3 regions of the Vibrio sp. 1401 genome follow, and region 1 is predicted to be linked to each of the others. Evidence: predicted binding sites of a transcription regulator. Region 1 holds the regulator's gene; each other region holds the start of a gene.
What was found. The regulator MetJ, encoded in region 1, represses methionine synthesis genes. The targets are predictions, from matches to a motif close to TTAGACNTNTANANGTCTAA.
Positions count from the first base shown of each region.

Region 1 (3,287 bases):
ATCGGGTGCTTAACCCCGTTATCTGGTCTAATCTCTTTTATTATCGGCTTTTTAAGGATATTGCTCGCAATCTTGCCTATGAAGTTTGATTTCTATCCGATAGAATTTATGCCCCCTTACCTAAAAATAAAAAAGAGAAACGTCCATGTCTGAAGACAACCACCAAGCAGCCACTCCAGAAGAAGAACATCGCCAAAAAGCATTGGATTACCATGCTTATCCAACTCCAGGAAAGATTGCTGTCGAACTGACAAAGCCTGCGGAAACGGCGGGTGATCTTGCCCTTGCATATAGCCCTGGTGTTGCAGAGCCAGTGCGTGAAATCGCACAAAACCCGGATAACGTGTACAAGTACACTGCAAAAGGGAACATGGTTGCTGTTATTTCTAACGGTACCGCTATTCTAGGTCTAGGTAACCTAGGTCCACTTGCATCTAAGCCAGTGATGGAAGGTAAAGCGTTACTGTTTAAGCGTTTTGCAGGTCTTGACTCTATTGATATTGAAGTTAAGCACCGCACGATCGATGAATTTGTTGATACTGTTGCGAGCATTGCAGACACTTTTGGCGGTATCAACCTTGAAGATATTAAAGCACCAGACTGTTTTGAGATTGAAAAGCGTCTGATTGAACGTTGTGATGTACCAGTATTCCACGATGATCAACATGGTACTGCTATTGTAACGGCAGCGGGTATGCTGAATGCAATCGAACTTCAAGGTAAGAAACTTGAAGATTCAACAATTGTTTGTCTTGGCGCTGGCGCTGCCGCTGTAGCGTGTATGGAGCTTCTGATCAAATGCGGCGCAATGCGCGAAAAAATCTACATGCTAGATCGCAAAGGTGTGATTCACACTCGTCGTGATGATCTTAATGAATATAAGCAGCTATTTGCGAACAATACAGATAAGCGCACACTAGAAGACGTGATTGAAGGTGCAGATCTGTTCCTAGGTGTATCTGGTCCAAACCTATTGCCAGCGGAAGCGTTGAAGTTGATGGCAGATAAGCCAATCGTATTCGCATGTTCTAACCCGGATCCTGAAATCAAGCCGGAACTTGCTCACGCAGTTCGTGATGACTTGATCATGGGTACTGGCCGTAGTGATTATCCTAACCAAGTTAACAACGTATTGTGTTTCCCATTCATTTTCCGCGGTGCTCTTGATGTGCGTGCAAGTGAAATCAATGATGAAATGAAACTTGCAGCCGTTGAGGCGATTCGTGAGCTAGCAAAAGAGCCTGTACCTGAAGCCGTATTGAAGGCTGCAGGTGTTGATAAGCTAGAGTTTGGTGCGGACTATATTATTCCAAAACCAATGGATTCACGTTTGCTACCACGTGTTGCAAAAGCGGTTGCTCAGGCGGCGGTTAATTCAGGTGTAGCTCGTATCGAGATGCCTGAAAGCTACATGGCAGAGTAATATATCTTTCAGATGTGATACACAAAAATGGGACGCTATTGCGTCCCATTTTTTATGTCATTCATTTGGCTCGAGGCAAGAGTTATTACCTGAAACCTCTTATCAGGCTTTTTTATTCTTCGTCGAATGACTCAAATTCGATGCCCATTTCCGTCATCAGCGCTTTTACTTCTGTTGGAATATCATCAGGACGGTCTTTACGAAGGTCTTCATCTGTCGGAAGTGGCTGACCTGTGTACGCGTGCAAAAATGCCTCGCATAGCAATTCGCTATTGGTTGCATGGCGTAAGTTATTGATCTGACGGCGAGTACGCTCATCAGTTAGCACCTTTAAAACTTTTAGCGGGATAGAGACGGTAATTTTTTTTACTTGTTCGCTTTTTTTGCCGTGCTCTGCATATGGGCTAATGTATTCGCCATTCCAGTCAGCCATTGCACACCTTCATTTATGTAATCGGTTAAAAATAATTTAGGTGCTGATTTTAGCTGCATTTACCGCCATAAGCAAAGACATATAGACGTCTAGAAGTGTTGACGTCTCATTTTTTGACGAGTAAAGTGAACATAACAGCAAAGGAAGCGTGTTGATCACTTTATGTTACTCATTAGATATAGCGCATTCCTATTTAGAAGTCATTACCCGTGAAAGGATACACCCATGAGCACTCGCAAACCTGCGACCATTGCAGTACGCACTGGTATTGAATCAGACAGCCAATATCATGCTGTCGTTCCACCTATTTATCTTTCCACTAACTATGGTTTTCCTGCTTTTGGTGAAGTGCCCAAGTATGATTACACACGATCTGGTAATCCAAACCGCGGACTGTTGGAAAGTGCGCTATCTGAACTCGAGTCTGGAAAAGGAGCGGTTGTTACTAACTGCGGTACGTCGGCATTAAATTTATGGGTTTCCGCTTTTCTCGGCCCAGATGATCTCATTATTGCTCCTCACGATTGTTATGGTGGTACCTATCGTCTTTTTAATACCCGAGCTAATAAAGGCGATTTTAAGGTTCAGTTTGTCGATCAATCAGACGAACAGGCTTTAGATGCTGCATTGGCACAAAAACCAAAACTCATTTTGCTAGAAACTCCGTCAAACCCTCTGGTTCGCGTAGTGGATATTGCAGCTACTTGTGAAAAAGCGAAACAAGTCGGCGCGTTAGTTGCGGTGGACAATACCTTTTTGACACCCGTGTACCAAAAACCTTTAGAGCTAGGTGCGGATTTTGTTATCCACTCCACAACAAAGTACATCAACGGTCATTCGGACGTAATTGGTGGGGTAATCATCACCAACACAGAAGCGCATGCAGAAGAGCTTGCATGGTGGGGCAATTGTATTGGTGCAACGGGCACACCTTTCGATAGTTACATGACACTGCGAGGTATTCGTACGCTTGGTGCTCGTATGAAAGTACATGAAGAGAGCTCACAGCAGGTACTGGCTTACCTACAGAAACAAGCGTTAGTTAAAACTATCTATCATCCAAGCCTGCCGGAACATCCAGGTCACGACATTGCTAAAAAGCAGCAAACGGGCTTTGGCTCTATGTTGAGTTTTGAGTTTGCTGGTTCGTTTGAGCAGTTAAAGGTGTTTGTGAAAGAGCTCCAACTGTTTTCATTAGCTGAATCATTAGGTGGTGTAGAAAGTTTGATTTGCCACCCGGCATCCATGACTCACCGTGCAATGGGTGAGGAGGCACTGGCGGAGGCTGGGGTCTCTCATCAACTATTGCGTTTGTCTGTCGGTTTGGAAGATGCACAAGACCTCATCACAGATTTAGAACAAGCGTTCGCTAAAGCTACCCAGTAATAGGAGACGATAACAATGACTGTACAACGTCAGCTGCATAAGTTT
Region 1 is NZ_JAWOWF010000038.1:1,248-4,534, forward strand. It holds gene R7Z77_RS17450 (malic enzyme-like NAD(P)-binding protein) at 146-1,423, shown strand; gene metJ (met regulon transcriptional regulator MetJ) at 1,536-1,856, opposite strand; gene R7Z77_RS17460 (O-succinylhomoserine (thiol)-lyase) at 2,082-3,242, shown strand; gene R7Z77_RS17465 (bifunctional aspartate kinase/homoserine dehydrogenase II) at 3,258-3,287, shown strand, end outside.

Region 2 (3,287 bases), on a different contig from region 1:
CATGACGACCAAGTGTGTGCCTTGCCACTGTACGAGCAAAACAATGCCTATCGCAGCTGCCATAAAACAGATGCCATAGAAAGCACTAATAAGTGGCATTCGCACGAAATCATGCAGACCTAATGCTAGCCAATGAAAAGGTGCAGAAAGATTGACCGTATTGCACGGTATGGTTCTGGCGTATTCGTTGTCTGGCACTTCCTTTCGCTTGTTGTGGAAGTCCGATGGATTAACAGTTCGAGGCATAACTCCTCCTTGATTTATTCCCACATTATCCGCTTATACCAACTGACAGCGGTTTTTGTTCAGTCAAACTTGAAGCGACTTTTTCAAGTTTACATCTGAGCATTGGCTTAGTTTGGTATCGGCCATAAAGATGCCTGACTCATGTCTTTACTTAAGTGTTGCTTCCACAGTCGCCAGCATCCGACGTCTCTATTTAAATTGGAATTAACAATATTTTAACTATTGGCGGAGATGGGATAATTTACAAATAATTGCTTAAAATTTATTCGGTATAAAAATGAGGGAGAAACAGGACTGCTTTGTGGCGCAGGGCGGTATGAGTCGAAATGACTAGATAAAAGTTGCTGAAAATAAAAAGCCCCCACCATAGGCGAGGGCTTGATTGATTCTTGCATGGCTTGATTATTTGATGCCAGCGAAATCGCGTAGAAGTGCAGCTTTGTCTGTTGCTTCCCACGGGAATTCTTCACGACCGAAGTGACCGTAAGCCGCTGTCTTCTTGTAGATAGGTTGAAGAAGGTTAAGCATTTCTTGTAGACCGTATGGACGTAGGTCGAAGAATTGACGAACCGCTTCAATGATGATGTCGTGAGATACTTTCTCAGTACCGAACGTTTCCACCATGATAGACGTTGGATCAGCAACACCGATTGCGTAAGAAAGTTGGATCTCACAACGGTCAGCCATGCCTGCCGCTACGATGTTTTTCGCTACGTAGCGTGCTGCGTATGCTGCACTACGGTCAACTTTTGATGGATCTTTACCAGAAAACGCACCGCCACCGTGACGAGCTGCGCCGCCGTAGGTATCTACGATGATCTTACGACCAGTTAGACCACAGTCACCCATAGGACCACCGATTACGAAGCGACCGGTTGGATTAATGAAGAAGTTTGTTTCTTTGTTGATCCACTCAGAAGGTAGCACTGGCTTAATGATCTCTTCCATTACCGCTTCACGCAGGTCTGAAGTTGAGATTGAGTCACAGTGTTGAGTTGAAAGAACAACCGCGTCGATACCAACGATGTTACCTTGATCGTATTGGAATGTTACCTGAGATTTTGCATCAGGACGCAACCAAGGTAGTGTGCCGTTTTTACGAACTTCTGCTTGCTTTTGAACAAGACGGTGAGAGTAAGTAATTGGCGCTGGCATTAGTACTTCAGTTTCGTTACAAGCGTAACCAAACATGATGCCTTGGTCGCCTGCACCTTGTTCTTTAGGGTCAGCTTTATCAACACCTTGGTTGATATCTGGCGACTGTTTACCGATTGTGTTTAGTACCGCACAAGAATCTGCGTCAAAGCCCATATCTGAATGTACGTAGCCGATTTCACGAACGGTTTCACGAGTTAACTCTTCGATGTCTACCCATGCTGAAGTCGTGATTTCACCACCCACCATTACCATACCGGTTTTAACGTAAGTCTCACATGCAACACGAGCCTTTGGATCTTGCTCTAGAATCGCGTCAAGAACCGCATCAGAAATCTGGTCTGCAATTTTATCTGGATGACCTTCTGATACTGACTCAGAAGTAAACAGGTGCTTAGCCATGTTAGCTCCACTATATCTGGTTTAAAACTGGGGAATGATAAACTCTCCAGCGCAAATTAATACTAATTTTTGTAGGTGTATCTACATCTAGACGTCTATTCTAAATTTGATTGCTCGAATTACAAGCTCTTTTTTGGTTTTTGTTACAACCAAACGTTTGCCTGATTTATTGATAATTTTAAGAACTTCGAACGATTTGGCGCGAAAGGTGCAATATTTGTGAGGTTTTGGACTGGAAAACGTTTGCACACCCAACAGGGCTTTGAGAGAATTATGACCTACTTTTCGTTTCGCTTAATGTACTCAGGAGCAGACATGTCGTCTCGTAAACATCTTGCCAATGCAATTCGTGCTCTAAGCATGGATGGTGTTCAACAAGCTAACTCAGGCCACCCAGGCGCACCAATGGGTATGGCTGATATCGCTGAAGTTCTTTGGCGCTCTCACCTAAACCATAACCCTTCAAACCCAGAGTGGGCCGACCGCGATCGCTTTGTGCTGTCAAACGGTCATGGGTCAATGCTTATTTACTCTCTACTGCACTTAAGCGGTTACGAGCTATCTATTGACGATCTGAAACACTTCCGTCAATTGCACTCAAAAACCCCAGGTCACCCAGAGTACGGCTACGCGCCTGGTATCGAGACAACAACGGGTCCTCTAGGTCAAGGCATCACTAACGCTGTTGGTATGGCGATCGCAGAGAAAGCACTAGCGGCACAGTTCAACAAAGAAGGTCACGATATCGTTGACCACTTTACGTATGTGTTCATGGGTGACGGCTGTCTAATGGAAGGCATCTCGCATGAAGCATGCTCTCTTGCTGGGACGTTAGGTCTAGGCAAACTGATCGCGTTTTGGGATGACAACGGCATTTCTATCGACGGTCACGTTGAAGGCTGGTTCTCTGACGATACACCTAAGCGTTTTGAAGCGTACGGCTGGCATGTAATCCCAGCAGTCGATGGTCACGACTCAGACGCGATCAACGCAGCAATTGAAGCAGCAAAAGCGGACCCACGTCCTACGCTTATCTGTACCAAAACAATTATCGGTTTCGGTTCTCCTAACAAGTCTGGTTCGCACGACTGTCACGGTGCACCACTAGGTCACGATGAGATCCAAGCGGCTCGTGAATACCTAGGTTGGGAGTACGGCCCATTTGAGATCCCGGCAGATGTTTACGCTGAGTGGGATGCAAAAGAAGCGGGCGCCGCGAAAGAAGCAGCTTGGAATGAAAAATTCGAGGCATACGCTGCAGCTTACCCTGCTGAAGCGGCAGAGCTTAAACGACGTCTAAACGGCGAACTTCCTGCACAGTGGGAAGAAAAAGCGAACCAAATCATTGCCGATCTTCAAGCAAACCCAGCGAACATTGCATCACGTAAAGCATCGCAAAATGCACTAGAAGCGTTTGGTCAAATGCTTCCTGAGTTTATGGGTGGTTCTGCTGACCTAGCGCCTTCTAACCTGACCATGTGGTC
Region 2 is NZ_JAWOWF010000061.1:3,996-7,282, reverse strand. It holds gene R7Z77_RS21680 (DUF2189 domain-containing protein) at 1-246, opposite strand, end outside; gene metK (methionine adenosyltransferase) at 649-1,803, opposite strand; gene tkt (transketolase) at 2,119-3,287, shown strand, end outside.
Region 2: a site for MetJ is predicted at 1,883-1,902, ahead of metK (methionine adenosyltransferase). Genes of this name have one in related genera too.

Region 3 (3,287 bases), on a different contig from region 1:
AAGCTGCATTCTCATAGCTTGCTGGAATAAGGTAGTAATAAGGCTGCTCAATGGCTCGATTAAACATCTGATCGGCTTTTTCGAAGTCACCTCGCTTGCAAAGAAAAGTACCGTAGTTATTGAGCACATTTCCGTTTTTAGTGTGTTGGCGTAGAGAGCGTTTATACATCTGTTCGGCTTTAATATCTTCACCAACCGTTTCGTAGTAGTGAGCCATAGATAATTGCGCGCGATAGTATTGAGGTGCGTGGTTTAAGGCTTGTTGTAAGTTATCATGCGCGCGAATCATGTTACCGCCGTCTAAATAACCTAAGCCAAGTGCGATACGTGATTCTGCCATTGCCACAGGATCGGCTTTAACGACAGGGCTTCCATCTTCTTTCACCGTCACGCAACCCACGAGTGCAAACTGAGACAATAATATTAGTGCACCGAGCTTTGCTGTTTTCATTCTTTATCCCTACATCCCTGAATCTTTCTGCATGATATGAATTACTTAGCAAAAACCTATTGAGGAAAAAACACTATGCGATCAGGTTTGCAAACTGTTATGAAAAAGCCGCCATATGGCGGCTTGGTTCACATATTACATTTCGGTAATGATGAGTGCTTTGTTTGCTTATTTTGAAGCTAATCGTCTTTAGTGAAAGCATCTTCACTGAAGTGATCGAGATCGTACGGTGTTTGCTGATAAACACAGTAGTTCAGCCAGTTTAAAAAGAGGAGGTGTCCATGGCTTCTCCAGCTTGCAATTGGTGGGTTATCTGGGTTGTTGTTTGGGTAATAGTTGACAGGAATAGCGGGCTCCATACCTTCGCTTAAATCTCGGATATATTCATTATGTAAGGTGTGAGAATCATACTCAGGGTGTCCTGTGACAAAGACATTGCGTTTGTCTTTTGTGGTGGCCAAGTACACACCTGCGACATCCGATGTCGCTAAAATGTCTAAGTCAGTATGCTCTTCTAGAAAGTGAGGCGAAAAATCTGCGTAACGCGAGTGAGGAGCCAAAAACGTGTCATCAAATCCGCGTAAGATAGGGTGAAATTGATGATGGATTTGATGATGATACACGCCTGAAAGTTTTTCTTTACGCGTTTTTTTAGGTAGATCGTAGAGTAGCTTTAACCCTGCTTGCGCAGCCCAGCAAACATAAAGAGTGGATGTCACATGATCTTTTGCCCACTCCATGATGGTTTTGAGATGATCCCAATAAATGACATCTTCAAATTGCACCAAACCTAATGGAGCCCCAGTAATGATCATGCCATCGAAGTTTTTATCTCGCACCATTTCAAATTGGCGATAAAACGTGTCTAAATGTTCAGTTGGCGTATTTTTACTCGGGCGGTTATCAATGCGCAGTAATTCGACGTTAACCTGTAGTGGGCTGTTTGAGAGTAGACGCAGAAACTGAGTTTCAGTCTCTATTTTTTTTGGCATCAGATTAAGGATCAGTACTCTTAAAGGACGTATTTCCTGACTCGCTGCACGCGTTTCACTCATCACGAAGATGTTTTCTGTCCTTAATACATCGGTAGCTGGTAATTGATCTGGAATTCTAATTGGCACGACTTTCTCTCCCTAAGTATAGTCAATCTAGACGTCTATACTTCTAAAGCTAACTTAATTAAGTTTAGATGTCGATACGAAATCCGACTTTTCAATCTACTCTTTACATTATGGTAAACCGTACTCGGGGTTGTCACACAATTGTGACTAAAGCAGAGTTTCTGATGAGATAGGTTTGAAACGCAGTGTGTACTATTTGCTGGTAATTATGCGATCACGTTAATATGTGAAGGTGACTTCGTAGTAAGGAAGTCTCAAATTAATGAGCCATACTAAAAACAATCAGCTCACCATTTTGCATTAATGTGCATATTTGGAAACATCGTCAGTGGAGGACATTATGTTCGGTATTTTCAAGAGAAAGACAAAGATTCAGGGCATCGCTCAAGAAGTTCCTTGCGTGCTACTGCATTCGTTTGGTGATAAAGACATTTATACGCCGGAAGAGATTGATCAAGCTCTTCAAAAGCTGGGTTATGATAAGAGCAAGGATATCAGTCATTATCAGTATGCGTATGGAATGTTTGCCGATGAAGCCTCTTACGAGCTCCTAGAACTAACGGATGAGCTAGGTAATTATGGTCATTTCCAACGTGAAGTAGGTAAGATGCTACTCAATACACCTGAGCCGATTGATATGCATATCTACTTTGAAATTTCTCGTCAGCACCAAAACGTCAGCCTTTCACCTGGTCATCAAAAAGTAAGCGAAAGTGATGGTGTGTAAACATCGTTAGTGGTATTCCATCGTGAGATGAGTTGGGTATAATGCGCGGCCTAATTATCCGGACATGTTGTCGGTTACATTTCTGTTGAGCGTTAATGCCTTATGTTCAAAATGCTTGTCTCTATGCCACCAATGTTGGCGCTGTCGATAGCGATTGTATGTGAAGTGATTGCCACTTCTTATATTCCCAAAACAGAGCAATTTACGAAAGTAATGCCGAGCACAGTCGTTTTGATTGGTTACGGCATCGCTTTCTTCTTGCTTTCCGTCACAGTGCAAACAATGCCTGTCGGGGTTGTTTATGCCATATGGAGTGGTGCTGGGATCGTTTTGGTTGCGACGGTTGGTTACTTTGTTTACGGACAGCGTCTAGACTTACCAGCCCTAGTTGGTATTGGGTTTATCATCGCTGGTGTGTTGATCGTAAATTTATTATCCAAAACAGTAGGGTACGAATAACGCCACTCTACTTGTTAAGTGAATAAGAAGCCGCAGCGAGAAATTGCTGCGGCTTTTTAGTGCAAATTCAATCGCTAATGGCGAGTATTGATATGATGTCTTATTGTTGCATTCATCACGGTCGCATTATGTGATTGAAAAACAGGCATTATTTAGCGCATTGAAAATACAAAGTTATGTTTCTTCAAACTTTAGGAAAGGGCAGTAGATAAATCACTCCGATAGATGTTAACGTGGCGACTCATCTTTACTGCTTTTTCATTCCCTACATATTTCTGCAAAGTTCTTATTGTGTAGTGTGTCGAAGAACCATAGAATCCGCGCGCTTTAATTTATGTTATTAGCGTTATCAATGATAAAAGTGCAGTCCATTATCATTGTTTTTATCACTTATAGATGGGCACATCTGACAATACTTACATGAACAAATACAAAAAGCCTGCATTCAAGGCCGAATTTCTTTTGCCTCGTTACTGGGGAACGTTAATTATCATTAGCGTGATGTACTTACTTAGCCTCCTTCCTTTTA
Region 3 is NZ_JAWOWF010000019.1:19,990-23,276, forward strand. It holds gene pilW (type IV pilus biogenesis/stability protein PilW) at 1-451, opposite strand, end outside; gene metA (homoserine O-acetyltransferase MetA) at 631-1,572, opposite strand; gene R7Z77_RS11705 (hypothetical protein) at 1,913-2,299, shown strand; gene R7Z77_RS11710 (DMT family transporter) at 2,423-2,758, shown strand; gene R7Z77_RS11715 (LpxL/LpxP family Kdo(2)-lipid IV(A) lauroyl/palmitoleoyl acyltransferase) at 3,179-3,287, shown strand, end outside.
Region 3: a site for MetJ is predicted at 1,600-1,619, ahead of metA (homoserine O-acetyltransferase MetA). Genes of this name have one in related genera too.